Regions from separate parts of the Streptomyces sp. NPDC041122 genome, predicted to be linked through region 3. Evidence: riboswitches for the same ligand, from Rfam matches in the RefSeq annotation. Region 3 holds a riboswitch; each other region holds the start of a gene.
The links. A riboswitch is a leader RNA that binds a small molecule or an ion and turns the genes downstream of it on or off. The one in region 3 is predicted to bind S-adenosylmethionine.

Region 1 (9,707 bases), on a different contig from region 3:
GGCGCGATAGCGGGCATCGACTACGGCGCCGCGCTGTTCACCGGCGCGTTCCTCAACCTGAAGTTCGGCTTCACGCCGACCCCCGAGAAGACCTTCCTGATCTTTCTGTGCATCCTGCTCCTGCACGCCGTCCTGAACCTGTTCAACGTGCGTCTGGTCAGCCTGCTCAACTCGATCAGCGTGTGGTGGCACGTGGCCGGCGTCACCGTGATCGTCGGCGTCCTCGCGATCGTGCCCGACCACCACCAGTCGCCGTCCTTCGTGTTCGGCGAGTTCGTGAACGGCACCGGCTGGGACAACCCGCTCTACGTGACGGCCATCGGCCTGCTCCTCGCCCAGTACACGTTCTGCGGCTACGACGCGTCCGCGCACCTGTCGGAGGAGACCTCCAACGCCTCGGTGACCGCGGCGCGCGGCATCGTGCGCGCCATCTGGGCGTCGTGGATCGCCGGTTTCATCCTGCTCGCCGGACTGACCTTCGCCATCCAGGACTACGTGGGCGCCCAGGAGAGCGCGACCGGCGTGCCGCCCGCGCAGATCATGATCGACGCGATCGGCGAGTCCGGCGCGACGGCGCTGCTGCTCATCGTGATCGTGGCGCAGCTGTTCTGCGGCAACGCCGAGACCGCCGCTGCCAGCCGCATGGTGTTCGCGTTCAGCCGCGACAACGCGCTGCCCGGCTCCGCGATCTGGCGCAAGGTCAGCTCCCGTACCCAGGTGCCGGTCCCCGCGGTATGGCTGTCGGTGGGGCTCGCCGCGGTCATCGCGCTGCCCTCGCTGTACTCGACGACCGCGTACACGGCGGTGACCGCCATCAACGTCATCGGCATCACCCCCGCGTACGCCATCCCGATCTATCTGCGGCTGCGCGCGGGCGACCGATTCCAGCCGGGCCCGTGGAACCTCGGCCGCTGGAGCAAGCCGGTCGGCTGGATCGCGGTGCTCTGGGTGCTGTTCGTGACGGTGCTGTTCTGCCTGCCGCAGGCCTCGCCGGTGACCGTCGACTCGATGAACTACGCGTCGATCGCGCTCGCCGTGGTGCTGCTCCTGGCCACCGTGTGGTGGTTCGTGGCGCGCCGCTCCTACAGCACGCCGCAGGCGTACGGTTCGGACCGCGAGCAGGCCGAGGTCGCGGAGAACATCGTCTGAGTCGCGGTGCCGAACCGCCTCACGCGGGGCGGTCGTTGAGGATCTTCTGGAAGAGCCGGTGGTCGCGCCAGGCGCCCTTGATGAACAGCAGGCGCGGCGCGACCCCGTACTCCTCGAAGCCGCACTTCGTGAGCACGCGCCGGGACGCGGTGTTGTGCGGCTGGGTGCCCGCCTCGACACGGTGCAGGCCGAGTTGGGTGTCGGCGGCCTCGCACACGTGCCGCGCGGCGGCGGTGGCCAGGCCGCGGCCCACCTGCTCCGCGTCGATCCAGTAGCCGAGGTTCCCGCTGCGCAGCAGGCCGTACACGATGTTCGACAGGGCGGCGTGACCGACGATCTCGTCGCCGCTCTCCAGCACCCAGTGCGCGGACCGGCCCGCACGGCCCTCCGCCAACTGTGCCCGGGTCCGCTCCGCCTGGCCCTGCGCGGTGTAGAAGGAGGCGGGTCGGGCCGGGTCCCACGGGTCGAGGTGCGCGCGGTTGCGCCGGTAGGCACGCGCGAGCGCCTCGGCGTCCTCGAGCGTGACGGGGCGGATGAGGACGTCGGTCGCGAGCGTGCCCGTTCCACTGATCATGCGCCCAGCGTACGAGCCGCCGTGCGGCCGGCGTCAGCGGCCGCCGGCCACCCGTACGACCGTGCCGGTCGCGTACGACGCGTCGTCCGAGAGCAGCCAGGAGACGGCCGCCGCGATCTCCGACGGCTGCCCCGAGCGTCCCAGGGGGATGCCCGCCGCGAGCTTCGCGGGGCGCTCGGGGTCGGCGTGGAACTCGGTCCAGATCACGCCGGGGGCAACGGCGTTGACGCGGATGCCGTCGCCGGCGACCTCTTTGGACAGGCCGACCGTCATCGTGTCGACGGCGCCCTTGGCCGCCGCGTAGTGGACGTACTCGCCGGGGGCTCCGAGGGTGGCCGCGGCGGACGAGATGTTCACGATCGCGCCGCCGCCGTTCGCCGTCAGGTCCCGCACCGCGCGCCGCGCGCAGAGCAGATAGCCGAGGACGTTCACTTCGAGCGCCCGGCGCATGCCCTCGGTGTCGGCCTGCGCGAGAGGCCCGACGGGGCCGCTCACGCCGGCGTTGTTCACCAGGCCGGTGACCGGGCCGAGTTCGGCGGCGGCGGTGTCGAAGAGGCGGTCGACATCGGCCTCGTCGGCGGTGTCGACCCGGACGGTGACGCAGCGGCGGCCGGCCGCGCGGACCGCGTCGGCGGCCTCTTCGGCGGCCACCTCGTCGGAGTGGTAGCCGATGACGATGTCGTGGCCGTCCTCGGCGAGACGGGCGCTGACGGCCGCGCCGATGCCTCGGCTGCCGCCGGTGACGACGGTGACGGGCTGGTGCTGCACGGGGGACCTCCGGCTCTGGGTGGCTGACTGTCGCGCCGCCCGGACGCGGGGGTCGCCCGCGTCCGGATCACGCCGTCATCCTACGGAGCGGTGATCTTGACCGGCGGGCAGGTCCTGCCGGCCGGTGGGCAGGTCCGGCGCCAGCGGGATCAGGGTGGCGCGGCCGGTGCCGTGCCGCAGCCGCAGCAGCCCGCGGCCGGGCTCCCACTGGACGACGCCGTGGTGGGCGCGCAGCTGCGCCCGCAGCCGTTCCGGCTCAAGGGTGCGCAGCGCGGCGGGGGCGCCCAGGGTCGGGCCGAGGAGGTGGAGCGGGATCAGACCGTCGTCGCGTACGTCGTACGAGGAGAGCAGTACGTCGACCCGCTCGACCTGGTCGACCTCTTTCTCGACCTGCTCGACGTCTTCGACCGCAGGAGTGGGGGTGGGGGTGGCGTGCTGGTGCGTCATGGTGCGCCTCCGGAGTCGTGGACCCCGGGTGTCGCCGACCCCGGTGATCCGCCGTTCCCCGTGCACGTCGCACGGGGCGGGTCGTCACCCGGGGCACCCGCGACGGAGCGGGGTGCCGTCCAGCGAGCCGGGGCTTGACGCTGGAACTCGTGACCCGCACCGACCGTAACACGGTGTCCCGGAGGCCTGCCCGGGGTTTCTCGCGCCCTCGGGCAGGCCTCCGGGCGGGGCCTACGGCGCTTCGGCCGGAACGACCGCGTCCTCCGGGGCGGCCGCCTCGGCGGGCAGGCTGTCCATGAACGAGCTGACCGAGAAGACCGCGTTGCCGGGGCCCGCGGGGCCGTAACCGGGGGGCGACGACAGGCCGTTGGCCTCCATCGTGGCGCGGTAGGCCTCCAGGAGCCGCACGTGGTACTCCAGCGGGGCGCCCTGCGGGTTGGCCTTGCCGAGCGGTGTCGTGGGCTCCGGGCACCACGTGGTGAAGCGGGGCGTGATGCCGCGCGACATGAAGTACTGCAGGCCCTCGACGGTGGAGTCGATGGCCTCGTCGACCGTCTTGAAGCCGAACGGCTCCGCCATCTCCACGCCCGCGACGAAGTTGGGGATGACGTTGCGCGGCCCGAACACTTCGGCGGAGTCCAGGATGCGGCGGTGCCACTCGTCACGGCCGACGTAGCGCTCCTTGCCGGGGCAGTACCGCTCGAAGAGGTAGGGGTCCCACACCTCGTAGTTGGGGTGGTAGATCCGCACGCCGTAGTCGTGGAAGCGCTGCACGTCCGCCTTGGGCAGCGCCTGGGCGACGACCTTGCCGATCCAGCGGCCCGGGAAGCGCTCCTCGATGGCCTTCGCGTACTGGCCGTAGAAGTCGGCCTCGTCCTTGCCCTGGAGACGCGTGGTGATGGCGCCGCCGGTGAGCGTGTACGCGGTGGACGACTTGTTCGTGTCGTACTTGTCGATGATGGCGAGGGCCTCGAGGACCTCGTCCATCGGCTTCACGCCCGTGTAGGGGCGGCCCGCCGCCTTCTGCTGGCGCCAGTTGTGGTTGATGTCGCAGTACTGGCACTCCTCCTTGGCGCCGAAGTACTGGCAGACCCGGAAGACCGTCAGGTAGATGAGGTAGCCCCACTGGATGGTGGGTGCCACCTCCATCACCGACTTGCCGTTCTCCAGCGTGTGCCGGTAGTAGTCCGGCATCGGCGGCAGGCCGACGTCGGAGATCCGGGCGCCGTCCAGGTAGAGGCCGAGCACGCCGTGGTCGTCGGCGGCCACGCGGTAGGGCGAGGACGGGTTCACACGGACCGAGACCACGGTGCGGCGCAGCTCGTAGGGGCCGCCGGTGAGGACGATCTCCTCCGGCGGGCGGCGCAGCGCGGCGGCGCCCAGTTCGGGGAGCGTGCCGTGGTCGAAGGAGAAGATGAAGTACGACTTCGGCTTGACCTCGCCGCCTTCGTTGTCGCTCAGCGCCGACTCGTCGAAGGCGATGCCGCCGCGCAGCAGATCCTCCTTGATGACGGCTTCCCGCGGCACGTGCGGGAACCGCTCCATGAGTGACTCGATGAGCTCGGTACGGCTCTCGCTGCGGCTTGGCATGGGCCGGGCACCTCGGATCCTGTCGGTCGATCTGTCCCGTCCACGCTAATACCCGGCCGATCCGTTCGGGACCGGGCTCCGGTCGTAGGGCGGCCGCGCCGCGCGGCTATGCTTTCAACAGTCGCGCCAGAACGCGGTCGAGCGCCTCGATGTCCGCTTCCGGCAGCTCCAGCAGGGCGTCGGGCGGTGTGGTGAGGATCGCGGTGGCGCGGGCGGCCGCGGCCCGGCCGTCCTCGGTGAGGCGGACCAGCTTGGACCGGCGGTCGTCGGGGTTGGTGAGGCGTTCGGCGAGGCCGCGGCGGACCAGGTCGTCGACGATGACGGTGGTGTAGGGCGGGTCGCTGCCCAGCCGCTCGGTCAGGTCCCGCAGCGTGATCGGGTCGCCGGTGAGGCGGCGCAGCGCCCTGATGCGGCTGAAGCTCATGCCGAGGCTCTCGGCCACCGCCTTGCGGCGGTTGTGCCGGTCGAGGACCAGGGTGCTCATTCCCTGCCAGACCCGGGTCGCCGTCCTGAGGGCCGCGTCGTCCGCCGCCGGCGGCTCGGTGTCGTGTGCGCGCTCCATCAGGCCTTCACTGTCTCCTTCGTCCCCTCCGCCTCCTCGGCGGCGAGCGTCCGCGCGGTGCGCCGGGCCGTTTCCCGGGCCCAGCGGCCGGAGGTGAGCGTACCCGTGACCAGCACGGCGGCGCCGCAGCCCGCGATGATCCACCAGGCCGTGCGGGCCGCGTCGGTGAAGCCCGCGGCGCCCGCGTGCACCCCGCCGGCCATCAGGGCGCCGATGACGGCGACGCCGAGGGACTGGCCGACCTGACGGCTGGTGGAGGCCACGGCGGCGGCGAGGCCGGCCTGCGAGCGGGGCATCCCCGAGACGGCCGTGTTGGTGATGGGCGCGTTGACCAGGCCGAATCCGGTGCCGAAGAGCAGGTAGGCGACGACGAGCACCGCCGTCGGCAGGTGCGTGGAGTAGGTGAGCGCCTGCAGTACGGCGCTCGCGCACAGCGCGGTCCCGGCGAGCAGCAGCGGGGTGCGGGGCCCGCGGGAGGCCACCATGCGGCCGGAGACCGGCGCGGTGAGCAGCGCCATGAGGGCCATCGGCAGCAGGAAGAGGCCGGCGTGCAGCGGGTCGAGATGGCGCACGTTCTGCAGGTACAGGGAGCTGACGAAGAGGAATCCGCCGAGTCCGGCGAAGGTGGCGACCGCGATGACGGTGGCGCCCGCGAACGGGGCGGAGCGGAAGAACCGCAGGTCGATGAGGGGGTCAGTGCGCCTGGGTTCGTACCGCAGCAGGCCGAGGAGCGCGCAGAGCGCCGCGGCCGCGCTGCCGGCGACGACGGGCGAGTTCCAGCCGCGGCTCGGCGACTCGATGATGGCGTACGTGAGGCTGAGCAGCAGGGCCATGACGAGTGCCTGGCCGACGGGGTCGACCCGGCGGGGGCGGGCCGCGCGTGATTCCGGCACGTACCTGCGGGTGAGGAAGAGCGCGGCCAGGCCGATCGGCACGTTGATCCAGAAGATGGAGCGCCAGCCGGCCGACTCCACGAGCGCTCCGCCGATGATCGGCCCGGCGGCCATGCTGATGCCGACGACTCCGCTCCAAACGCCGATGGCACGGGCCCGTTGGCGGGGGTCGGTGAAGGTGTTGCTGATGATCGACATGGCGACGGGGTTGAGCATCGAACCGCCGACGGCCTGGAGGATGCGTGCGGCGACGAGCCAGCCGAGGCCGGGGGCGAGACCGCAGAGCAGGGAGGCGGCGGTGAAGATCGCGAGACCGGCCCGGAGCGTGCGGCGGCGCCCCACCCGGTCGGCGGTCGAGCCCGAGAGCATCAGCAGGGCGGCGAGGACCAGCGTGTAGGCGTCGACGGTCCACTGCAGCCCGGAGACCGAGGTGTGCAGGTCACGCTGGATGGAGGGCAGGGCGATGTTCAGGATGGTGTTGTCGAGGCTGACGATCAGCATGCTCATGCAGCAGATGGCGAGCACGAGCCAGGGCCGCGGGCGTGCGGCGTCCTCCGGCATGGCGGAACTCCTCGGGTGGGTGCGCGCGGGTGCGCCTCATTTATTTGTGTTGTCACAACCATTGCGAGGCTACAACTAATGCGCCGGAGGTGTCATACGAGGTTGCGCGGCCGGCACATTTGTCTGGGGCCGCCCGCCCCGGCACCTCTACAACGCCACCGGCACCCCGCCGCGGGCCGACGCGTAGCCCGCCGCCGCGATGCGCAGGGTGCGCAGACCGCCCTCTCCGTCGGCGACGGTCATGCCGCCTTCCGCGGGGCCGAACAGGAAGGCGCGCAGCATGAGTTCGTCCAGGTCGACGCCGAACGGCAGCTCGATGCCGCGCCCCCGCCGTTCGCTGAATCCGTGCACCTTCTGGTCGAAGGCGTCCATCTCCAGGGTGGCCCGCTCGCCGACGACGGTGAGCTCCAGGCCGCCCCAGGAGTGGTGGGAGCGGGGGTGGGACCAGCTGCAGTCGATGGTGGCGACCGCGCCGTTCGCATAGGTGACGCTGACCAGTCCGCCGGTCTCGGCGGCGACCTCGTCCGCGTACAGGAGGTTGTTGGTCTGCGCGTACACCTCCACGGCCCGCTCCTCGCCGAAGAGGTCGTCGAGGAGGTCGGCGACGTGCACCGTGTGGTCCATCAGGGCGCCGCCGCCGGAGAGTTCGGGCTCGGCGAACCAGCGGCGGGCGCGGGTCGGCATGGCGCCGTTGTTCGCGGCCGACACGGTGAGGACCCGCCCCGCCCCGCCCGAGGCGACGGCCGACTTCACGGCGGCGTACGCGGGACTGAACCGCACCGGGTAGGCGACCGCGAGCCGGACGCCCGCGGCGCGGCAGGCGGCGACCATCGCCTCGCCGTCCGCCACCGATGCGGCGAGCGGCTTCTCGCAGAGGACGGGCACACCGTGCGCCGCGGCGAGCTCGACCAGCGGCCGGTGCCGGGCGTTCTCGGAGCAGACGATCACCGCGTCCGGGCCCCAGGCGAAGGCTTCCTCGTACGTCTGCGCGTACGCGGCGCCCGCGGCGTCGGCGACGGCTCGGCCGCGTACCTCACCGGGGGCGGCGCGGTCCGTGTCCGGGTCGCAGCCGAGGACCTCCGTCCCGGGCATCCGGGCGAGGAGCCGCAGATAGCCTGCGGCGTGGACGTGGGCGAACGACAGGACGGCGACCTTCATCACGCTGCCTCCTCGATCTCGACGACGCGGCCGGTGCGGCTGGACTCCACCGCGGCCTCGGCTATCCGCACGGCCTCGACGCCGTCGCGGGCGCTCACGCGGGGCGCGGGTCCGCCGTCGACGGTTCCGCCCTCCCGCCAGGACTCCGCGAATTCGCGGAGTTCGGTGAGGTAGGGGCTCTCGGTCATGGGGCTGTTGGGGATGCCTTCGTCGGCCTCCCGTACGCCCTGCGCGGTGATGCGGAAGCCGGGCGCGGCGGTGGAGTCGTGGTGCAGCAGGCCGTCGCGGCCCGCGACCCGGAAGGTGGTGCGGAACCGCTGGTCGGGCAGGCCCCACAGGCCGTTGATGTGGCTGACGGCGCCGGAGGCGTGGGTGAGGACGGCGGTGGCGGTGACGACTTCGGGCGGTGTGCCGGTGGCGCGTTCGACGCCGCGGGTCCGCGCGTGCACGCGGACGACGTCGCCCGCGAGCCAGCGGGCGATGTCGATGTCGTGCACCATCAGGTCCATGATGACGCCGCCGGACTGGGCGGGGTCGCCGAACCACGGCGCCCACCGGGGCCTGGCCCCGCCGCGTGTGAAGCGCAGCACGGCGAGCTCGCCGAGGTCGCCGCGGACCACGGCCCGCCGCAGGGCCGCGTACGCGGGGAAGTACCGCACCACGTGGGCGGGGTGGAGCCGCACGCCCGCCGCGTCGGCGGCCGCCGCCATCTCCTCGGCGTCGCGGGCGGTGAGGGCGAGCGGCTTCTCGCAGACGACGTGCCGGCCCGCGGCGACGGCGGCGAGGGCGAGTTCCTTGTGGGTGGGGGTGGGGGTGCAGACGTCGACGGCGTCCGTGTCCGCGAGGAGCGCGTCGGGGCTGTCGACCGCCCGGACGTCGTGCCCGCGCCCGGCGTACTCGGCGGCGAGCTTCTCGGCGGAACCGTCGACGGTGTACGTGCTCACCCGGGCGCCGAGCGCCAGCCAGCCGGGCAGATGGGCACGGGCGATGCCGCCCGCGCCGAACAGGCCGATGTGGAGCGGTGGCATAGAGGGGCTGCCTTTCCTTGCCGTGGGGGTGTGGTGGTCGTGCCGAGGGGGGGGCGGGGTCAGGTCTTGGAGCCGGAGAGGGCGACGCTCTGGACGAAGTGCCGCTGCAGGACGACGTAGACGAGCAGCATCGGCAGGCTCGCGATGAGCGAACCGGCCATCATCACGGGATAGTTCGTCTCGAACTGGCCACCGCGATCCCGGGAGCAGGGCGGATGTTGGGCGGTGCCTGCTTCGAGCCTCTGAACTGCTGTGATGAATTGCGACCAGTAGTGACGAGTGCGGACCCGATGGGCCGCCTAGCGCTCCCCCGGCGCTCCCCAAGCGTGAAACGCTCCCCGTAGACTCCCCGGCTTTCGCTTCCCAGCATCCCAGCCCTCTGTGCATTTTCCTACCCCAGGACCTCGCCAGCGTGCCCCGGTTCGTACTCGCTCCCCAACGCCGCGGCGGCTCCCTCTCGCGTGGCTTCCATGGCGATGACGCAGTCACGGCAGGCACGCACTTGGTACTCGCCGTCAGCTCGGGGGCGGATCGTTTTGACGACGGTGGTCTCGGTCGCGCCGAGGCTGGGGTGATGGAAACAGATACCCGACGCCCAGTCATAGAGGGCGAGGATCTGCTGGCGGTCCATGTCCCGACTCCCGTGGGTTGAGCTGGCATTGGCAACTGGGGTGACGCGCATAAATCCCTCCCCGGCAACTGCTTACGGCCTTACTGCACGCGTCAGGGTGCTGCAGGGCTACTGACAGGGGGTGGGCACGGGGTCCTGGCGCCCGGAGAGTGCGAGGCTGGGCACTCGCCCATGATCACAGAAAGCCTCAAATCTGATGCTGACTTATGATCATGGTCGGTAAAGCGTTGGCCGGGTGCACGCGGAACAGCAGGAATGGATCACTGACGCCCTCAGGGCCATCGGTGACCGCATCCGCGTCCGCCGGCACCACATGGACATGACCCAGGAGACGCTCTCCTTCAGC
Region 2 (9,707 bases), on a different contig from region 3:
ACCGGGCACAGCGGCAGCCGGTGCCGGAACAGCTCAGCCGAGCTCCGCGCGCAGATACGTACGCCAGCGCGCCGTGAAGTCGTCGGACGTGGTGTCCAGGACGTCCCGCAGCGCGTCCCCGACCGCGCCCGCCCGCTCCTCGTGGGCGCCCACCGCCCGGTAGAAGTCCGTCAGCTTCCGCTCGCCCCACTGCTCGGCGATCATCCGGCAGGCCAGCCAGGCGCCCTCGTAGGCCCCCGAGAGCCGCGTCGCGTCCCCCGCGAAACCGAAGTCCTCGTCCTTCGGAAGCGCGTCCGGCACCTCCCCGCGCTGCACCGCACGCCGTAGTTCGGGCGCGGCCTGCGCCGCGCTGCGCCCCGTGTCGCGGTAGCCCACCCAGTCCGCGAAGCCCTCGGAGAGCCAGAGCGGGGTGGCCGCGGAGGTCTGCGCGCGGGTCGCCACGTGGGTCGCCTCATGGGTGAGGACGACCTGTTTGCCGAAGTCGCCGAGGACGCCGTACGCCTCGGGGTTGACGATGATCCGGTCGGCGGGCGCCCGGCCGGAGCCGCCCGCCTCACCCGTGGTGACCGCCGCGATCCCCCGGTACCCGGACGCGGACGCCCCGAGCAGCCCCGCCATGTCGTCCAGCGAGTGCGGCACGAGGACGACGACCTTGCCCGGCCAGCCGCCCGGCCAGGCCTCCCGCACGTGGGGCACCGCACGGTCGGCCAGCTCGCGGTGGGCGCGCAGCTCCGCGGCGCTCTGCCCGACGCCGAGGACGAGGCTGTGCGCGCCCCGCTCGACGCGTACGTGCCCCTGGTCCCAGAGCTGCTGGCCGGACTTCTTCGCGGGGCGCTCGGCGGTGACGTACCAGCGGCCGTCGCGGCGGCGCAGCGTGAGCGTGCGCTCCGCGGTGACCGGGGCGCGGTCGTAGCCCTTGACGCGGTAGAGGAGTTCGGCGCTCGCGGTGGCCTCGGCGCCGGTGCGCTCCAGCCCGGTCAGCCGGTACTCCCAGGAGTCCAGCGGCACGTCGTCGACGCGGGCGAAGAGGTCCGGGGCGCCCTTCGCGGGCCGCTCGGTCCGCCGGTACGCCGCCGCGTCGTCGGCGAGGACGGCCCGTGCGCGCCGCTCCAGGAGTCTGCGGACGTCGTCGGCGGCGGCGTCCGGGACCGGGTCGCCGCCGCATCCGGCGAGCAGGGCGAGGCAGAGCGCGCCGCACAGCGCCACCACCCACGACCCGCGTCCGCGACCAGCCACCTTCCCGATCGTACGGGGCGGATCCCGCCGCCCGCCGGTCAGACCCGCGTCACGGAGGAGACCGGCATCATGCCGACCGGGTCGTAGCGGACGGCGGCCCCGGGGTACGGGGCGTGGACCACCTGGCCGTTGCCCATGTACATCCCGATGTGGCTGGCGTCGTCGCGGTAGGCGACCAGGTCGCCGGGCCTGGCCTCGGACAGGGAGACCTGGCGCCCGGCGTACCGCTGGGCCTGCGAGGTGCGCGGCAGGGCGACACCGGCCTGGCCGTACGACCACTGCATGAGGCCCGAACAGTCGAATCCGGAGGGCCCGTTGGCGCCCCACACGTACGGGCGGCCGACCGCGGACCGCGCGGCCGCGATGGCGGCGGCGGCCCGCGAGGAGGCCGGGGCGCCGCCGAGCTCGGGCAGTTCGGCGCGCTCGCCGGAGCGCGAGGATCTCTTGTACGCGTCGCGCTCGTCGTCCGACAGGGAGTTGAGCAGCTTCCTCGCCCTGGCCAGCTTGTGCTCGACGGTGCGCTTGTGGCGGGCGACGGCGGTGCGGCTCTTCTCCAGCTCGGCGAGTTTGCGGCCCGCCTCCGCGCGCTGTTGGGCGAGCGTGCGCTGGGCCCGCTGCAGATCGGCGAGTTCGCCCGCCTGCCGGGCGCCGACGCGGTCGAGGACCGAGGCCCGGTCGAGGTAGCCGTCCGGGTCGGAGGAGAGCAGCAGGGCCAGCGAGGGGTCGATGCCGCCGGAGCGGTACTGCGCGCCGGCGAGCGCGCCGAGCGCCCCGCGCATCCGGTTGATGCGCTCCTGGCCGCGCGCGACGCCGTCCTTGGCCCGGCCGACCTGCTCGCGCAGCTTGTCGGCGCGCTCATCGGCCTTGTTGTACAGCTCGGTCGCCTGCTCGGCCTGCTCGTACAGCCGGTCCACGGTGGCCCGGGTGTCGGACGGCTTGTCCTGCGGCGCGGCACCCGCGGGCGCGGCGCCGAGGGCCGCCGCCGCGGTGGCCGCGGCGGCTGAAAGGACGGTCACGCGCGTGCTCCGGTCGAGACCGGGCTGTGCGGGACGGCGATGGGACCCCACGGGAAGCCGCTCTCCCTTCCGCTGACGAACCCCCGGCTGTCCGGGGGAATGCGCGCCGACAGTAGCCGTGCGGACACGCGGCGGCCAAAGACCTCGCGGGGTGCACGACGGGCGTGGACAGCCCGACGCCCCGTCTCGGACCAGGTCACCAACGGGGCGTGGGGTCAGCGGGAGTTGCCGGAATTCGCCCGTTTGGGCGGTGTCGGCACGGCGTTGACGTCAGGGGTAGCGAAGCGGCGGGCGCTCCGCTCAGACGCGGACGCCGAACTGGAAGGAGCCGAGGTAGGACATCGACTCGTAGCGCACCGAGGCGCCGGGGTGCGGGGCGTGCAGCACCTGGCCGTTGCCGGCGTAGAAGCCGACGTGCGCGAGGTTGTTGAAGAACACCAGGTCGCCGGGCTTGAGCTCGCCGCGGCCGATCTTCGTGCCGTCGTTCTGCTGGGTGTACGTGGTCCGGGTGATGTGCACGCCGGCCTGCGCGAACGCCCACTGGGTCAGGCCCGAGCAGTCGTAGGAGTTGGGGCCGGTGCCGCCGGAGACGTAGGGCTTGCCTATCTGGGTGGCGGCGGCGCTGAGGGCTGCGGCGCCGCGGCCGGAGGCGGGCTTCTCGTCGCCGAGGTCGGCGCGCTCGCCCTGGGCGCGGCTCGCGCGCTTCTGCTCCTTGGCGGCCAGGGCGGCCTTCTCCTTGGCGGTCAGCGTGTTGAGGAGCCGCTGCGCCTCGCCGAGCTTGCCCTGGACTTCCTTCTTCTTCTTGCCGAGCTCCTCGCGCGTGTCGGCGAGGTCGTCCAGCTTGCCCGCGGCCTCCTTGCGCTGCTGCGCGAGGTCCCGCTGCTTCTTCTGGATCTTCTTGAGGGCGTCGACCTGCTGGCTGCTCAGCTGGTCGAGCGTGGACGCCTTGTCGAGGTAGTCGTCCGGGTCGGAGGAGAGGAAGAGCTGCAGGGAGGGGTCGATGCCGCCGGAGCGGTACTGGGCGCTGGCCATCGAACCGAGGCCGTCGCGCAGGTCGTTGAGGTCCTCCTGGCCGCGGGCGACCTTGTCCTGGAGGTCGCCGATCTGCTTCTCCAGCTTCTCCTGCTTCTCCTTGGCCCCGTTGTACTTGTCGGTGGCCCGCTCCGCGTCTTCGTAGAGCTTGTCGACCTTGGACTTGACCTCGTCCTTGCTCGGCTTCGGTGCGGCCTGGGCGGCACCCTGCGAGGTGAGGGCCACGGCAGCGGCGGCGGTCGCGGTGAGCACGGTCACGCGGGTGCGGCTCGGCTGCTTGGGTCGACGGTGGGACGCCACGCGGGCGGCTCCTTCTTCCTCCGGCCGCCTACCGGGACGCGGCGGGCGGGTACCACCGCCGCCACCCCGGATGGGTGATCAACCGAGCGGGGGTTCGAGGCGAGACCTTAGTGACCTTCTTGTGATCAGTTCAAATCCCATCAGTAAAAAACCGGTCGCGAAGCGCATTCTTTACCGATAACGCACAGCCAGTAATGATCTTCTGACGCTACGTCGCCCGCCGCATCGCTCAATTCGGGCATACGGCCCAGGAGTTACGGGACGTCACTTAGCTCCGCGAAAGCCGCTTCAGCAGCACGGCCGAAGCCACCGGCCGCGCCCCCGCCTTGGCGATCCCGTCGGCCACCTCGCGGTCGGTCGAGACGACGACCACGGGACGGCCCGGCGGCTCCGCGCGCACCAGCTGACGGATCAACTCGTCGGCGGTGACACCGGGCTTGGAGAACAGCACCCGCACCCCGCGCGGCGGCGCGAGCAGCACCGGCGCGGCCAGCTCCGCGCCGTCGAAGACACAGGTGACCTCGGCGCCGGACTGCAGGGCGAGCTGCGAGAGCGAGCCGAGCAGCCGCAGCCGCTGCTTCTCCAGCGGCATCGTCGGATAGCCGGTCTTGGTGACGTTGTAGCCGTCGACCACCAGATGGGCCTGCGGCAGGGCGAGCAGCTGATCCAGAATGGCCGGATCGCTCTCCGAGAGCGCGCGGGCGGCGATGTCCTTGGGCGACATCCGGCCCGGCTCGACGGCGTCCACGGTCTCGGCGGGCCGCACCGAGACGGGCGGCAGCGCCAGCTCGCGCCGCAGCCCCTGCGCGGCGTCCAGGACCGTGTCGAGCAGCAGCCGCAGCCGCATGTCCTCGACGCTGCGGCCCTCGCGGGCGGCGCGCCGACTGGCCTCCAGGGCGGCCTCCGTCTCGCCGAGCCGCGCCTTGAGCCGCCGGCTCTCGCTCTCGGCGGCGGACAGCTGGGTCTGGCCCTCGGCGCGCACCGCCTCGATCTCCGCGGCGGCCTTGCGCAGCGCGGCCTCGCCGCGCTTGACGTCGCTGAGCGCGCCGCGCAGCTTGCGGTGCGTCGACTCGGCCTCCTTGCGCACCGTCTCCAGCTCGACGCGCAGCCGCTCGGTCTCCGCCTTGGTCTGGCCGCGGGCCGCGGCGAGCTCCTCGCGCAGCCGGTCCAGCTCGGCCCGGGTCTCGTCGTCGACGCGCTCGGCGTCGGCCCGCTGGGCCTCCTCGCCCGCGGCGGTGACCAGCTTCACCCAGCCGGCGGGGCGCAGCACATAGGCCGCGGCCGCCACGTCCAGCGGATCGGCGGCCGGTGGCGGCGAGCCCGCGTCCAGGGCGGCGGCGAGCTCGGGCTGCGCCTCCCTGAGGCGTTCGCCGATGCGCTGGCGGAAGAGCGTGTCGTGCTCCAGCGCGGCCGCCATGGCGTTGGCCGCGAACTTCGCGCGCCGGGTCGGCGTGAACCGGGCGTACTGCCGCAGCTGGGCGGGCAGTTCCGCCAGGGTCAGCCCGCCGAAGCCGTCCGAGACGATCTGCACGACCCGCCGCCGGACCCCGTCGGGCAGCGGACGGTCGAGCACCTCAGCGGTGCCGTCGTCCGGCTCCCCGCCTGAGCTCTCCACCATCCGTCACCCCACTAGCTGTGCGGGCCCCGCTCCCTCAGGAGTCGGTGCCCGGCCTGTCCACGAGTTCGACCTGATCCACGGCGTTGCACCAGCGGCAGCGCACGGACTCGATGGTCTCACTGACCACCTCGCGTTCCTCGACGTTCGACTCTCCGGCCAGGTCGAGATGGACATACTCGACGACCTTCGAGCTGCGGGTCACATCGAAACGCGTGAGATTGCCGCAGAGCGTGCAACGCCACCGGGTGGTGGCGGTCGGCAGGGGAACCGTCATCGTGGCTGTTCGCTTTCTTCGGTGACTTGTCCGGCGACGTCTTCGGCGACCGAGGGGTCTACGCAGGTTTCCTCGTGCGTATTGCCCGTAACCCTAAGGCCTGTAAGGGGCGCGATGCGGCGGCCCGCGGAGCGGCATGGCGGCCTGGGCAGGTAGCGCCCGTTACGTCATGCTTCGTCCATGATCCGAACATGGAGTGCGAAGGCGGGCCGGCTGCTCGGGGGGCGGACCGCCCCGGTGACGTACGGACTGATCGCCCTCTGCTGCGTGGTCTTCCTGATCTCCCCGGTCTCCGGGTTCAACCCCTCCTACGGCCGGGGCGACGAGCTGATCGGCGCCCAGCAGGCCTACTTCGAGCAGTGGGGGGTGGTACCCGTCGAACTGTTCAGCGGTGCCCCGCGCGCCGCGCTCGGCCCGTTCACCGCTCTCTTCGTGCACGGAAGCTGGCTTCATCTGCTCGGGAACATGCTCTTCCTGTACGTGTTCGGCGTCATGGTCGAGGAACGCATGGGCCACCTCCTGTACGCGTGCTTCTACCTCTGCTGCGGTTATCTCGCCCTGCTCGCCTACGCCGCCGCGCACGCGGGCTCCGACCAGACGCTCGTGGGAGCCTCCGGCGCGATCTCCGCCGTCCTCGGTGCCTGCCTGTATCTCTTCCCCAGGGCGCGCGTCACCAGCCTCTTCCCGTTCCTCTTCTTTCTGCCGCTGCGCTTCCCGGCGTGGGTGGTCCTGCCGTTCTGGGTGACGCTGCAGTGGTTGGCCGCCGGGCAGGACGGCAAGGGGACGGGGGTCGCCTATCTGGCGCACCTGGTGGGCTTCTCGCTGGGCTTCGTCTGCGCGTGGGGGTGGCGGATGCGGACGACTAGAGTGAGAGCCACCGCACCGGCCACCGAGGGAGACTGCAAGCCGTGATCACCGCGATCGTGCTCATCAAGACCAGCGTGGACCGGATCCCGGAGATCGCCGAGTCGATCGCCGCCCTCGACTCCGTGAGCGAGGTCTTCTCCGTCACCGGCACCTACGACCTCATCGCGATGGTGCGGGTGCCGCGCCACGACGACCTCGCGGACGTCATCCCGGGCCGGATCAGCAAGATCCCCGGCGTCGAGGGGACCGACACGCACGTGGCGTTCCGCACGTACTCGCAGCACGACCTGGAGGCCGCGTTCGCGATCGGCCTCGACTCCTAGGCGCCGTCCGCGCCCGTCCGGTCAGGCCGCCGCGCCGGTGTCCGGCACGCAACGGCCGTCCTCGGTGCGGTAGTTCCACCGCGCGCCGTCCGCCACCAGCTCCTTGACCGCGCGCACGAAACGCTCGACGTGCTCGTCGGGCGTGCCCGCGCCGAAGCTGACACGGATGGCGTTCAGCGACTTCTCGCCGGGGGCGGCCTCGGGCGCGCCGCACTCGCCGGGCTCGCCGGGCTCGCTGCCGAGCAGGGTGCGCACCAGCGGGTGGGCGCAGAACAGGCCGTCCCGCACGCCGATCCCGTACTCGGCGGAGAGCGCGGCGGCGAAGTGCGAGCTGTTCCAGCCGTCCACCACGAAGGAGATGACGCCCACGCGCGGCGCGTCGTCACCGAAGAGGGAGAGGATCCGCACCTGCGGCACCTCGGCGAGACCCTCGCGCACCTTCGCGATCAGGTACTGCTCACGGGCGACCAGCTCCTCGAAGCCCGCCTCGGTGAGCGCCTTGCAGGCGGCGGCGATCGAGTAGACGCCGATGACGTTGGGCGAGCCGGCCTCGTGCCGGGCCGCGCTGTCGTGCCACTCCACGTCCACGCCGCCGCCCGCTTCCTGGGAACGCCGCGTCACCTTCCGCGAGGCGCCGCCGCCCGCGAGGTAGGGCTCGGCGGCGCGCAGCCAGTCGGAGCGGCCCGCGAGGACGCCCGAGCCGAACGGCGCGTACAGCTTGTGGCCGGAGAAGGCGACCCAGTCGACGTCCAACTCGTCGACGGAGACCGGGTGGTGGGGCGCGAGCTGCGCGGCGTCGAGGACGATCCGGGCGCCGTGCGCGTGCGCGGCGGCGGCCAGCTCGCGCACCGGCCACAGCTCCCCGGTGACGTTGGAGGCGCCGGTCACGCAGACCAGGGCGGGGCCGTAGGGGTCGCGGTCGGCGAGGGCGCGCTCCAGGGTGTGGACGGCCTCGTCGGGGGTGCGCGGGGCGTTGAGGTAGGTGACGCGGGCGTCGCGCCACGGCAGCAGCGAGGCGTGGTGCTCGGTCTCGAAGACGAAGACCTCGCAGCCGGCGGGCAGGGCGGCGGCCAGCAGGTTCAGCGAGTCGGTGGTGGAGCGGGTGAAGACGACCTGGTCGCCCTCGCGGCAGCCGAGGAAGTCGGCGACGGTCCTGCGGGAGTTCTCGAAGAGGTCGGTCGACAGCTGCGAGAGGTAGCCGGCGCCGCGGTGCACGCTGCCGTAGTACGGCGCGTACGCGGCCACGTCGTCCCAGACCCGCTGCAGGGCCGGCGCGCTCGCCGCGTAGTCGAGCGCGGCGTAGGTCACCTCGCCGCCGGTGACCAGCGGAACGGTGACGTCCCGGCCGAGCACGGCCAGCGGGGCACAGACGGGGGCGTCGACGGCAACGGCGGAAACAGACATGGCGAACTCCCGTGAGAGACAGGCGAATTCACCGCGCCGGAGCGAAGTCGACGGCGCGGGAGAAGGGTGAAAAAGGGTGTGCGGAGGCGGGGCGTGGAAGCCCTGTCACATTCGCTTGCTCACGAGACTGCTCCCTTGAGGACCAGGACCCCAGGGTTGCGAGGGGTCCGCGCTTGCCATACGCCTTGCTGCGTACGACCTGGTCTTCACCCGGGGCACCCCGCCACGGACGGAGGGTTGCCGGACAGCGGGCCGGGGCCGTAGTCGCTGTCACTCATGACCTGTGCAGCATCCTGCCATACGATCTTCGGCGCGCAAGGCGCAGTCCAGGATCCGGACTGCGCCGTGCGTCACACAGGGGGCGGTTCAGCGGTTGCTGGCCGACACCCAGCGCTCCAGGGCCCGCTTGGCGGCGCCGGAGTCGATCGCCTGCGCCGCCCGGGCCATCTGGGCGCGGATCTGCTCCACCAGCGGCTCGTCGGTCGGTGTGAGGGCCACGAGCGCCGCCGCGGAGTTCAGCAGCACCGCGTCCCGCACCGGCCCGCTCTCGCCGTCCAGGAGGCGCCGCGCCACCTCGGCGTTGTACGAGGCGTCGGCGCCCCGCAGCGCCTCGACGGGCACCAGGTCGATCCCGACGTCCCGCGGGTCGAAGGGCTCCTCGCGCACGGCGCCGTCCCGCACGGTCCAGACCCGGGACGTCGACGTCGTCGTCAGCTCGTCGAGGCCGTCGTCGCCGCGGAAGACGAGGGAGGAGTGCCCGCGCTCGGCGAAGACCCCGGCGACGACGGGCGCCATCCGCGGATCGGCGACCCCGACCGCCTGGGCCCGTACCTTCGCCGGGTTGGTGAGCGGGCCGAGCAGGTTGAAGACCGTCCTGATCCCCAGCTGGCTGCGGGCGGCGCCGGCGTACCGCAGCGCGGGGTGGAACTTCACGGCGAAGCAGAACGTGATGCCGGCCTCTTCGGCGACCTCGACGACCCGCCGGGGCGTGAGGTCCAGGTTGACGCCGAGCTTCTCCAGGACGTCGGAGGCGCCGGACGCGCTGGAGGCGGCGCGGTTGCCGTGCTTGACGACCTTGGCGCCCGCTCCCGCGACGACGATCGCGGACATGGTGGAGATGTTGACGGTCTTGGCGCCGTCGCCGCCGGTGCCCACGATGTCGACGCTCGGACCCGGCACCTCGACGACGTTGGCGTGCGCGTACATGGCGCGCACCAGGCCGGAGATCTCCGCGACGGTCTCGCCCTTGGCGCGCAGCGCCACCACGAAGCCCGCGATCTGCGCGTCGGTGGCCTCTCCGCGCATGATGCGGTCCATCGCCCACGCGGTGTCGTCGGCGCTCTGGTCCCGTCCGTCGAGCAGACCGTTCAGCACGTCGGGCCAGGAGCGGGCCGCCGCGGTGTCGCCTCCTGCGGGGGTCACAGCGTTCATGGCTGCTCCTGGTCTCTGTCCGGTGGGGTGGGAAACGCCCCGGAATACCGGGGTGGCTCCACCCTATCCAGCCCCGGGACGGCGAAGAGCCCCGTCCATGCACTGGACGGGGCTCCTGCCGTGGCGACCGTGGAAGGTCGGAGCGCGTGAAGCGTCAGGTGATCAGTGGTGACCGTGGCCGCTCGTGATCTCCTTGTACTCCTCGG
Region 3 (9,707 bases):
GCATTCGCGGTGATGGCAGGGGGCGCGTGGCGTCTCTATTCGCAACTTTCCCGAAGTAGGTCCCCGACCCCGAGACCCCGCCCCGCACACCCGACCCCACCACCTTGACCGGGACGTCGGCCCACGATGGGCCGGACCGCTCCCCGGCCGCGAAAGCGGATGTCCCGAGCGGCGATGCCGCGCGGCTGGCCGGGCTCGCACCGTGGCGTCCGCTCACGATGGGCCGGTCCGCACCCGGCCGCGAAGGCCGATGACCCGACCAGACGGGCCGTGGGCCGAGCTCGCACCGGGGCGTCCGCCCGCGATGGGCCGGTCCGCACCCGGCAGCGAAAGGTGATGACCCATCCCAGCCGAACCCGCCGCCTCACCCTGGCCGGCCGGGTCGGACGTTTCGCTGCGGTGGAGGGACGGGAGTCAAGGGTGGAGCGCAGCGGAATCGGCGAAGCCGACGCGACGAAGGAGCGCCCTTTACTGCCGGCCCGGAGGCGCCACACTCCGCAACAACCCGGGCGGCCCCGGTACGCATCGAAGGCGCCGGGCCACCGAAGACGCCCCCCCGGCCACCGGCAAACGCACCGCCCCACCGAAGACTCCCCCACCCCGGTCACCTTCGCGACAGACTTCGCCCCCGTTTCCGCCCCCCGCCACGCCCCCACCCCCACCGACTTGGCCGACGCGCCGCCGCCCCGCGAGGGCACCACGCCCCGTCCCCCCGTACACCGCAGGCCAACGCGCCCCGCCCCTCACGCCCCAGCCGTAACCGGCCGAACCCGCCCTGTCCGAAAGGGCACCACCCCTGCCCGTATCCGGGCGCTCCCCCTACCCGGCGGCTGCCGGACGTACCAAAGATGGCACCCCAGCGAAGCCGCACCACCGGAGGGGACCCATGACCAAGCCCAGCGACCCCAACGCGTCGTCCGCGTCATCCGCGTCGTCCGCGTCGGACGAACCGCACGAGCCCGTCGACCCGCAGATCTCCGAGGCCTTCGGGGCCGCCGCCCGCGTCACCCTGGCGCCCGGGTCCCGGGAGGCCAGGGAGCAGCCGGCCGAGGCGCCGGAGCCGGACGAGGAGTGGGCGCTGCCGAACGGCAGGGCCTGGGTGTACCTCGCCAACCCGGCGCAGGGGCTGACCCGGCCCGTGATCCTCGGCGACGGATTCAACACCGGGCCCAGCGAGCTGGACTTCTCCTGGGAGATCCTGGAGCGCGGCCCGTACCCGTTCCTCAGCACCCTGCGCCGCCGCGGCTACGACGTCGTCCTCCTCGGCTTCGACGAGCGAAGCGCCTCCATCCTGGACAACGCGCAGGTCGCCCGCGCCGCGATCCTGGAGGCGATCGCACGGCGCCAGGGCGACCGTCCGCTGACGGTCGGCGGGTTCAGCATGGGCGGGCTCGTCACGCGGTACGCGCTCGCCAGGATGGAACAGGAGGGCATCGACCACGAGACGGCGCTCTACTTCTCCTACGACAGCCCGCACCGCGGCGCGTGGATCCCGATCGCCCTGCAGTCGTTCGCGCACTACATCCGGCGCCTCAACGCGGCGTTCTCGCACCAGATGAACAGTCCGGCCGCGCGCCAGCTGCTGTGGCAGCACATCTCCGAGTGGGACGACACCCCGGAGACCGACAAGGAGCGCGTGGAGTTCCTCGCCGAACTGGAGCGCGTCGGCGGCTGGCCCGCGCGGCCCCGGAAGATCGGTGTCGCCAACGGGTCACGGAGCGGGGAGGGCAACGGCATCGCGCCGGGCGAGAAGGCCTTCCACGGCGCGGGCCTCGCCATCACCGGCACCCACCTGCACACCCAGTCCACGGGCGAGGACCAACTCGTCGCGCAGTTGCGCGTGGTGACCCTGCGCAAGCCCCGCGTCCGCACCTCCGGCCTGCCGGAGATGGACGGCGCGCCCGGCGGCACCCTGGAGGGCTTCGGCATCCTCGCCGACGAGCTGAACAAGATTCCCGCGCTCATCGGCCTCGGCTCCGAGGCGGACATCCGCGAGCACTGCTTCGTGCCGACGGTCAGCGCCATCGCGCTGCGCGACATCGACACCCACGAGAAGCTGTACGGGCCGGTCACGGCCTCGGCCGACGAGGACAGCGAGCTGGACGAGTTCCTCTGCGCCTCGCGGAACGAGGGCCACACCCTGGTGACCGAGGAGCTCTGCACCTGGATCATGGACCGCCTGCCGTAGTCCTGCCCCGGCCGAACGCCCGAGGGCGGCACCCCTTCCTGAGAAGGAGTGCCGCCCTCGGTTCGCGTGAAGCGATGAACCAGTGATCAGCCGGAGCCGATCAGAAGTCCATGTCACCGCCCGGCATGCCGCCGCCGGCCGGGGCGGCGCCCGCCTTCTCCGGCTTGTCGGCGATGACGGCCTCGGTGGTGAGGAACAGCGCGGCGATGGAGGCGGCGTTCTGCAGGGCAGAGCGCGTCACCTTCGCCGGGTCGAGGATGCCCTCGGCGATCATGTCGACGTACTCACCGGTCGCGGCGTTCAGGCCGTGGCCGACGGTCAGGTTGCGCACCTTCTCGACGACGACGCCACCCTCGAGACCACCGTTGACGGCGATCTGCTTGAGCGGGGCCTCCAGGGCGAGCTTCACGGCGTTGGCGCCGGTCGCCTCGTCACCCTGCAGGTCCAGCTTCTCGAAGACCGAGGCGGCCTGCAGCAGGGCCACGCCACCGCCGGCGACGATGCCCTCTTCGACGGCCGCCTTCGCGTTGCGGACGGCGTCCTCGATGCGGTGCTTGCGCTCCTTGAGCTCGACCTCGGTCGCGGCACCGGCCTTGATGACGGCCACGCCGCCCGCGAGCTTCGCCAGGCGCTCCTGGAGCTTCTCGCGGTCGTAGTCGGAGTCGCTGTTCTCGATCTCGGCGCGGATCTGGTTGACGCGGCCCTGGACCTGGTCGCTGTCACCGGAGCCGTCGACGATGGTCGTCTCGTCCTTGGTGATGACGACCTTGCGGGCGCGGCCGAGCAGGTCGAGACCGGCGTTCTCCAGCTTGAGGCCGACCTCCTCGGAGATGACGGTGCCACCGGTGAGGATGGCGATGTCGCCGAGCATGGCCTTGCGGCGGTCACCGAAGCCCGGGGCCTTGACGGCGACGGACTTGAAGGTGCCACGGATCTTGTTGACGACCAGGGTCGACAGGGCCTCGCCCTCGACGTCCTCGGCGATGATCAGCAGCGGCTTGCCGGACTGCATGACCTTCTCGAGGAGCGGAAGGAGGTCCTTCACGTTCGAGATCTTCGAGTTGACGATCAGGATGTACGGGTCGTCGAGCGACGCCTCCATACGCTCCATGTCGGTGGCGAAGTACGCCGAGATGTAGCCCTTGTCGAAGCGCATGCCCTCGGTGAGCTCGAGCTCCAGACCGAAGGTCTGCGACTCCTCGACGGTGATGACGCCTTCCTTGCCGACCTTGTCCATCGCCTCGGCGATGAGCTCGCCGATCTGGGTGTCGGCGGCGGAGATGGAGGCGGTCGAAGCGATCTGCTCCTTGGTCTCCACGTCCTTGGCCTGCTCGAGCAGGGCGCCGGAGACGGCCTCGACGGCCTTCTCGATGCCGCGCTTGAGGGCCATCGGGTTGGCACCGGCGGCCACGTTGCGCAGACCCTCGCGCACCAGGGCCTGGGCCAGGACGGTCGCGGTCGTCGTGCCGTCACCGGCGACGTCGTCCGTCTTCTTCGCGACCTCCTTGACCAGCTCGGCGCCGATCTTCTCGTACGGGTCCTCGAGCTCGATCTCCTTGGCGATGGAGACACCATCGTTGGTGATCGTGGGGGCGCCCCACTTCTTCTCGAGGACGACGTTGCGACCCTTGGGGCCCAGGGTCACCTTGACGGCGTCGGCGAGCTGGTTCATGCCGCGCTCGAGGCCGCGCCGTGCCTCCTCGTCGAACGCGATGATCTTGGCCATGTGAAGTGGTCCTCCCGGACGGGGTGGAAAAGCAAACGGACCGTGCTGGTGCCCGCGACGGACGGCCTGCAGCCCTTGTGGTTCCTTGCCCCACCCGGCCTGCGGGCCTCACCGACCCGATCCAAGTTCTGTCACTCTCACTCGGAGAGTGCTAAGCCCAATGATTAGCACTCGACCCCTGCGAGTGCAAGCGCCTCTCGAGGATCTCGGACAGGTCCGGGCGCCCGGCGCGCGGACCCCGCGCACACGAGGGGCCCGTACCCCTGACGGGATACGAGCCCCTCGCGATGCTTGCTTCGGTGGTCGATCGCGCCGAGCTAGACGGCGAGCTTGACCATGTCCGCCTGCGGACCCTTCTGGCCCTGCGAGATCTCGAATTCGACTCGCTGACCTTCTTCAAGGGTGCGGTACCCGTCCATCTGGATCGCGCTGTAGTGGACGAAAACATCCGCACCACCGTCGACCGCGATGAAGCCGTACCCCTTCTCCGCGTTGAACCACTTGACGGTGCCCTGAGCCATGCCTAACTCCCCTATTACTGGCCCTTGCACAGGACCGCACTTCGCGGACCCGGGTCAGACCTCACCCCCCACTGATTGGGGGTGTGCGCCGGAACGCGTCGACCGCCGCTGAATGTATCTGTCCAACTGCCGTCTGCAACAGGTCAATCGGACGAGAATTCTGGGCACGCGCGATCGGTAATATGCGGAGAATTTGCCGGAATTCAGGGCAAGTCGGGCCGGGCAAAAGCCACATGGGGCTCAAATGGGCGGCGCGCATTGGCTGCTTCTTGTCGACTCCGGGTCGACTTCGTATATGCGCTCGGCACAAACGGCGAAGCACACTTCCCAACTGTACCGCGCTCAACCATGCAGAATTGCCCCCTCCGTTTCTCACCGGAGAGGGCAATTCGACTTCTGCAGGGTTCTTGCGGAAAGCGATCAGCCGCCGGCGACGGCCGGAATGATCGAGACGCCCGCACCGTCGGGAGTGGCGGTCTCCAGGCCCTGCTCGAACCGGACGTCGTCGTCGTTGACGTACACGTTCACGAACCGGCGCAGCTTGCCCTGGTCGTCCAGGACGCGGGCGGCGATGCCGGTGTGGTTCTTCTCCAGGTCGGCGATGACCTCACCCAGGTTCGCCCCCTCGGCGGCGACCTCGGCCTTGCCGCCGGTGTAGGTGCGGAGAATGGTGGGGATCCGGACGTTGACGCTCATGGGTTTCACCTCAGGGGATACGGGCCCCGTCAGGGGCGCGGGGAACTGCGCGGCCAGCCACATCCGGCCCGCAGGGAAAGGAGAAGGTCAGCCGGCCAGACCCGCGGAGCGAAACGCCTCAAGGCTCGGCTTGATCGTGGCGGTCGCCTGAGACCTCTCGGCAACAGCGTCGAGCGTCTTGAGCCCGTCACCGGTGTTCAACACCACCGTGGTGAGTGAGGGATCGATGAGCCCCGCCTCGACGAGCTTCTTCGTGACGCCCACCGTCACCCCGCCCGCGGTCTCCGCGAAGATCCCCTCACTCCGAGCGAGCAGCTCGATCGCCTCGACGACCTGCTCATCGTCGACGTCCTCCACCGCACCCCCCGTACGCCGCGCGATGTCGAGCACGTACGGCCCGTCGGCCGGGTTGCCGATGGCCAGCGACTTGGCGATGGTGTTCGGCTTCTGCGGGCGGACCACGTCCTGGCCGGCCTTGAAGGCCGCCGACACCGGGGAACAGCCTTCCGCCTGCGCGCCGAAGATCTTGTAAGGCTTGTCCTCGACGAGGCCCAGCGCGATGAGCTCCTTCAGACCCTTGTCGATCTTCGTGAGCTGCGAGCCGGAGGCGATCGGGATGACCAGCTGGTCGGGAAGGACCCATCCCAGCTGCTCGCAGATCTCGTACGCGAGGGTCTTGGAGCCCTCGCCGTAGTACGGCCGCAGGTTGACGTTGACGAAGCCCCAGCCCTCGCCCAGCGGGTCGCCGATGAGCTCGGAGCAGAAGCGGTTCACGTCGTCGTAGTTGCCCTCGATGCCGACGAGCTCGCCGCCGTACACCGCGGCCATGACGACCTTGCCCTGCTCCAGGTCGTGCGGGATGAACACGCAGGAGCGGAAGCCGGCGCGGGCGGCGGCGGCGCCGACGGCGCCCGCGAGGTTGCCGGTGGAGGAGCAGGAGAGGGTGGTGAAGCCGAAGGCGCGGGCCGCTTCGAGGGCCTGCGCGACGACACGGTCCTTGAAGGAGTGCGTGGGGTTGCCGGAGTCGTCCTTGACGAACAACTTGCCCTGTTGGACACCGATCTCGGCGGCGAGGTTGTCGGCCTTGACGAGCTTGGTCCAGCCGGGGTTCAGGTTCGGCTTGTCGGCCACGTCGGCGGGGACGGGCAGCAGCGGGGCGTACCGCCAGATGTTGGCGGGGCCCGCCTCGATCCGCTTGCGGAGGGCTTCCGGGTCGCCGAGGGGCAGGTCGTACGCGACTTCGAGGGGGCCGAAACACTCGGCGCAGGCGAAGATCGGGCCGAGCGGGAAGGTGGTGCCGCACTCCCGGCAGGAGAGTCCCGATGCGGGGCCGAGGTCTACGGAGGTGGTGGTGGTGTTCTCGGTGGCGACAGTCTGCACAGCCATGGAGGCGAGGCCCTTTCTCCTCATCTTCCTCGCGACGCATCTCGCCGCGAGACGGATTTGGCACCTTCCCTAGCCGGGAGCCTCGCGGCGCTGATCACTTGATCGCGTACGAGACCGGCTGGAGGGTTGCCGGGGCTTCAACGGGCCGTATCCCTCTGCCCCTCTGGATGAGCGGTATTCGATTGTTGATCTCAGGCGGCGATGACCCCGACATGCGATGGTCACCGGCGTTGTTCAAGACTGTAACCGAAGCCCCGGACCCTTGAGATAGTCGTCCGAACCGCGAGATGGATCACATATGGGAGGACCGCGACCGTGCTGGAAGAGGTCGAGCACTGGCTGAGCAGGCGTTCCTTCTCCGTCGCCGACCGCCCGCCGGAGCTGCTGACCGCCGCCAAGCGGGCGTCGGGCACCACGGTGAGCGTCGTGCTGCCCGCGCTCGACGAGGAGGGCACGGTCGGCCAGATCGTCGCCGAGATCCGCCGGGAACTCATGGAGCGGCTGCCGCTGGTCGACGAGCTCGTGGTGATCGACTCCGGCTCCTCGGACCGTACGGCGGAGGTCGCCGCGGCGGCCGGGGCCAGGGTTGTGCACCGGGACGACATCCTGCCGCGCCTCGCGCCGGTGCCCGGCAAGGGCGAGGTGCTGTGGCGCTCGCTCCTGGTGACGGGCGGGGACGTCGTGGCGTTCGTCGACGCGGATCTGCGGGAGTTCTCCGCGGACTTCGTGTCGGGGATCGTGGGGCCGCTGCTCACCGACCCGGACGTGGCGTTCGTGAAGGCGATGTACGACCGTCCGCTGGGGTCGGCCGCGGGGCAGGGCGGCCGGGTGACGGAGCTGATGGCGCGCCCGCTTCTGAACATGCACTGGCCGCTGCTCGCGGGGTTCGTCCAGCCGCTGGGCGGCGAGTACGCGGCGCGCAGGTCGCTCCTGGAGCGGCTGCCGTTCCCCGTCGGATACGGCGTGGAGCTGGGGCTGCTCGTCGACGCGCTGCACACGGTGGGTCTGGACGCGCTGGCGCAGGTGGACGTGGGGGTGCGCAGGCACCGGCACCAGGACGGGCAGGCGCTCGGGCGGATGGCGGCGGCGATCTACCGGACGGCGCAGCTGCGGCTGGCGCGCGGCCATCTCGTGCGTCCGGAGCTGACGCAGTTCGAGCGGGGCGCGGACGGGTTCGTGCCGCGCACGTATCCGGTCGACACGGAGGAGCGGCCTCCGATGGCGGGCGTCGCCGAGTACGCGCGCCGCCGCGTGGCGTAGGGGGGCGGCGGGGGCCGGCGCGGGGGTCACATCCGGCCGGGCCGCACGCGGAGTCCGGTCGTACGTTTGCCCGGGCCCGGGACGGGCTACGTTTTGCCACATGGTCTCCGAGTCCGCTTCGTCAGCAGCAGCGCAGGTACTCGTCGCGTCCAACCGCGGCCCCGTCTCGTACACCGTGGGTGAGGACGGGGAGCTGACCGCGAAACGCGGTGGCGGCGGTCTGGTCTCCGGACTCAGCGCCATCGGTGACGACGCGGACGCGCTGTGGGTGTGCGCGGCGCTCGGCGACGGCGACCGCGAGGCGGTGCGGCGGGGCGTCGGCGAGCCGGGCGTGCGGATGCTGGACATCGACGCGGACGTCCACGCGGACGCGTACAACGGCATCGCCAACTCGGTGCTGTGGTTCGTCCACCACATGCTCTACCAGACCCCGCTGGAGCCGGCCTTCGGGCCGGAGTTCCGGGCGCAGTGGGCGGCGTACGAGAGGTACAACCGGGCGTTCGCCGAGGCGCTGGCGGCCGAGGCGGCGCCGGGCGCCGCGGTCCTGGTGCAGGACTACCACCTGACGCTGGTGCCGGGCATGCTCCGCGAGCTGCGGGAGGACGTGCGGATCGGCCACTTCTCGCACACCCCGTGGGCGCCCGCCGACTACTTCCGGATACTGCCGGACGACGTGGCCGAGCAGGTGCTGCGCGGGATGCTGGGCGCCGACCGGCTGGGGTTCCTCACCGGGCGGTGGGCGGACGCCTTCACGGACTGCTGCGTCCGGCTCGTCGGCGGGACCTCGGGCACCCGGATCGGGGTGCACGGGCTCGGTGCCGACGCGGACTTCCTGCGGGAGCGCTCGCGGCGGGACGACGTCGAGGAGCGGATGCGGACGCTGCGCGAGCAGACGGGCGCGCAGGACGGGGAGGACCGGAAGCTGATCGTCCGGGTGGACCGGACGGAGCTGTCGAAGAACATCGTGCGCGGCCTGCTGGCCTACCGCGAGCTCCTCGACACCCACCCCGAGTGGCGCGAACGCGTCGTGCACGTCGCCTTCGCCTACCCCTCCCGGCAGGACCTGGCGGTCTACCGCTCGTACACGGCGGAGGTCGCCCGGGTCGCCGAGTCCATCAACTCCGCGTACGGGACGCCCGGCTGGACCCCGGTCCTGCTGCACGTCGACGACGACTTCGCGCGCTCGCTCGCCGCCTACCGGATGGCGGACGTGGCGCTGGTGAACCCGATCCGGGACGGCATGAACCTCGTCGCGAAGGAGGTGCCGGTCGTCTCCGACGAGGGCTGCGCGCTGGTCCTGTCGCGGGAGGCGGGCGCCCACGAGGAGCTCGGCGACGACGCGCTCACCGTGAACCCGTACGACGTGTCGGCCACCGCGCAGGCGCTGCACACCGGCCTGTCGATGCCCGCGGAGGAGCGCGCCGAGCGCACCAAGCGGCTCACGGCGGCGGCCACCGCGCTGCCGCCCGCCCAGTGGTTCCTGGACCAGCTGCGGGCCCTCACCGGCTGACGCCGTAGGGCGCGGGCAGTCCAAGGGCCGCTTCGGTTTGTCCATGGGCGTGGGGCGGGTGCCTCACTACGGTCCACCGCATGACCCCGCGCCGTACGAGCACCGTGATCCTGGCCGCTCTCGCCGTGGCGGGCACGGGCCTCGCGCCCACCGCTGCCGCCGCACGGACCGGCACCGTCTACCACGTCGACTGCGCCCAGGGCGACGACACCGCGTCCGGCACCTCCGCGAGGGCGGCCTGGCGGACCGTGGCCGAGGCGAGCGCGCACACCTACGGCCCCGGCGACCGGCTCCTGCTGAGGCGGGGCACAAGCTGCACGGGGGTGCTGGCCCCCAAAGGTGCGGGTGCGGCCGGCGCCCCCGTGCGGATCGGCGCGTACGGCGACCGGCGGGCCGCCAAGCCGCACATCGAGGGCGGCG

Region 1: linked by a shared signal. The riboswitch ahead of ACZ6B8_RS35090 (hypothetical protein) and the one ahead of thrC (threonine synthase) in region 3 are both predicted to bind S-adenosylmethionine.
Region 2: linked by a shared signal. The riboswitch ahead of ACZ6B8_RS29075 (aminotransferase class V-fold PLP-dependent enzyme) and the one ahead of thrC (threonine synthase) in region 3 are both predicted to bind S-adenosylmethionine.

What each region holds. Positions count from the first base shown of each region.
Region 1 is NZ_JBVIYQ010000012.1:106,075-115,781, forward strand. Features, by position in the region: gene ACZ6B8_RS35075 (amino acid permease) at 1-1,149, shown strand, start outside; gene ACZ6B8_RS35080 (GNAT family N-acetyltransferase) at 1,169-1,723, opposite strand; gene ACZ6B8_RS35085 (SDR family oxidoreductase) at 1,757-2,491, opposite strand; gene ACZ6B8_RS35090 (hypothetical protein) at 2,567-2,938, opposite strand; SAM riboswitch class IV at 2,984-3,093, opposite strand; gene ACZ6B8_RS35095 (radical SAM protein) at 3,170-4,528, opposite strand; gene ACZ6B8_RS35100 (MarR family winged helix-turn-helix transcriptional regulator) at 4,635-5,090, opposite strand; gene ACZ6B8_RS35105 (MFS transporter) at 5,090-6,544, opposite strand; gene ACZ6B8_RS35110 (Gfo/Idh/MocA family protein) at 6,692-7,702, opposite strand; gene ACZ6B8_RS35115 (Gfo/Idh/MocA family protein) at 7,702-8,730, opposite strand; gene ACZ6B8_RS35120 (hypothetical protein) at 9,122-9,361, opposite strand; gene ACZ6B8_RS35125 (helix-turn-helix domain-containing protein) at 9,597-9,707, shown strand, end outside.
Region 2 is NZ_JBVIYQ010000009.1:14,294-24,000, reverse strand. Features, by position in the region: gene ACZ6B8_RS29115 (glycosyltransferase 87 family protein) at 1-77, shown strand, start outside; gene ACZ6B8_RS29110 (hypothetical protein) at 34-1,236, opposite strand; gene ACZ6B8_RS29105 (C40 family peptidase) at 1,275-2,303, opposite strand; gene ACZ6B8_RS29100 (C40 family peptidase) at 2,553-3,584, opposite strand; gene ACZ6B8_RS29095 (NYN domain-containing protein) at 3,853-5,202, opposite strand; gene ACZ6B8_RS29090 (hypothetical protein) at 5,237-5,476, opposite strand; gene ACZ6B8_RS29085 (rhomboid family intramembrane serine protease) at 5,657-6,388, shown strand; gene ACZ6B8_RS29080 (Lrp/AsnC family transcriptional regulator) at 6,385-6,666, shown strand; gene ACZ6B8_RS29075 (aminotransferase class V-fold PLP-dependent enzyme) at 6,688-8,070, opposite strand; SAM riboswitch class IV at 8,235-8,352, opposite strand; gene trpD (anthranilate phosphoribosyltransferase) at 8,437-9,501, opposite strand; gene qcrB (cytochrome bc1 complex cytochrome b subunit) at 9,664-9,707, opposite strand, start outside.
Region 3 is NZ_JBVIYQ010000013.1:146,642-156,348, reverse strand. Features, by position in the region: gene ACZ6B8_RS36795 (esterase/lipase family protein) at 887-2,188, shown strand; gene groL (chaperonin GroEL) at 2,289-3,914, opposite strand; gene ACZ6B8_RS36785 (cold-shock protein) at 4,232-4,435, opposite strand; gene ACZ6B8_RS36780 (MoaD/ThiS family protein) at 4,856-5,131, opposite strand; gene thrC (threonine synthase) at 5,219-6,517, opposite strand; SAM riboswitch class I at 6,535-6,691, opposite strand; gene ACZ6B8_RS36770 (glucosyl-3-phosphoglycerate synthase) at 6,833-7,777, shown strand; gene ACZ6B8_RS36765 (alpha,alpha-trehalose-phosphate synthase (UDP-forming)) at 7,878-9,287, shown strand; gene ACZ6B8_RS36760 (right-handed parallel beta-helix repeat-containing protein) at 9,368-9,707, shown strand, end outside.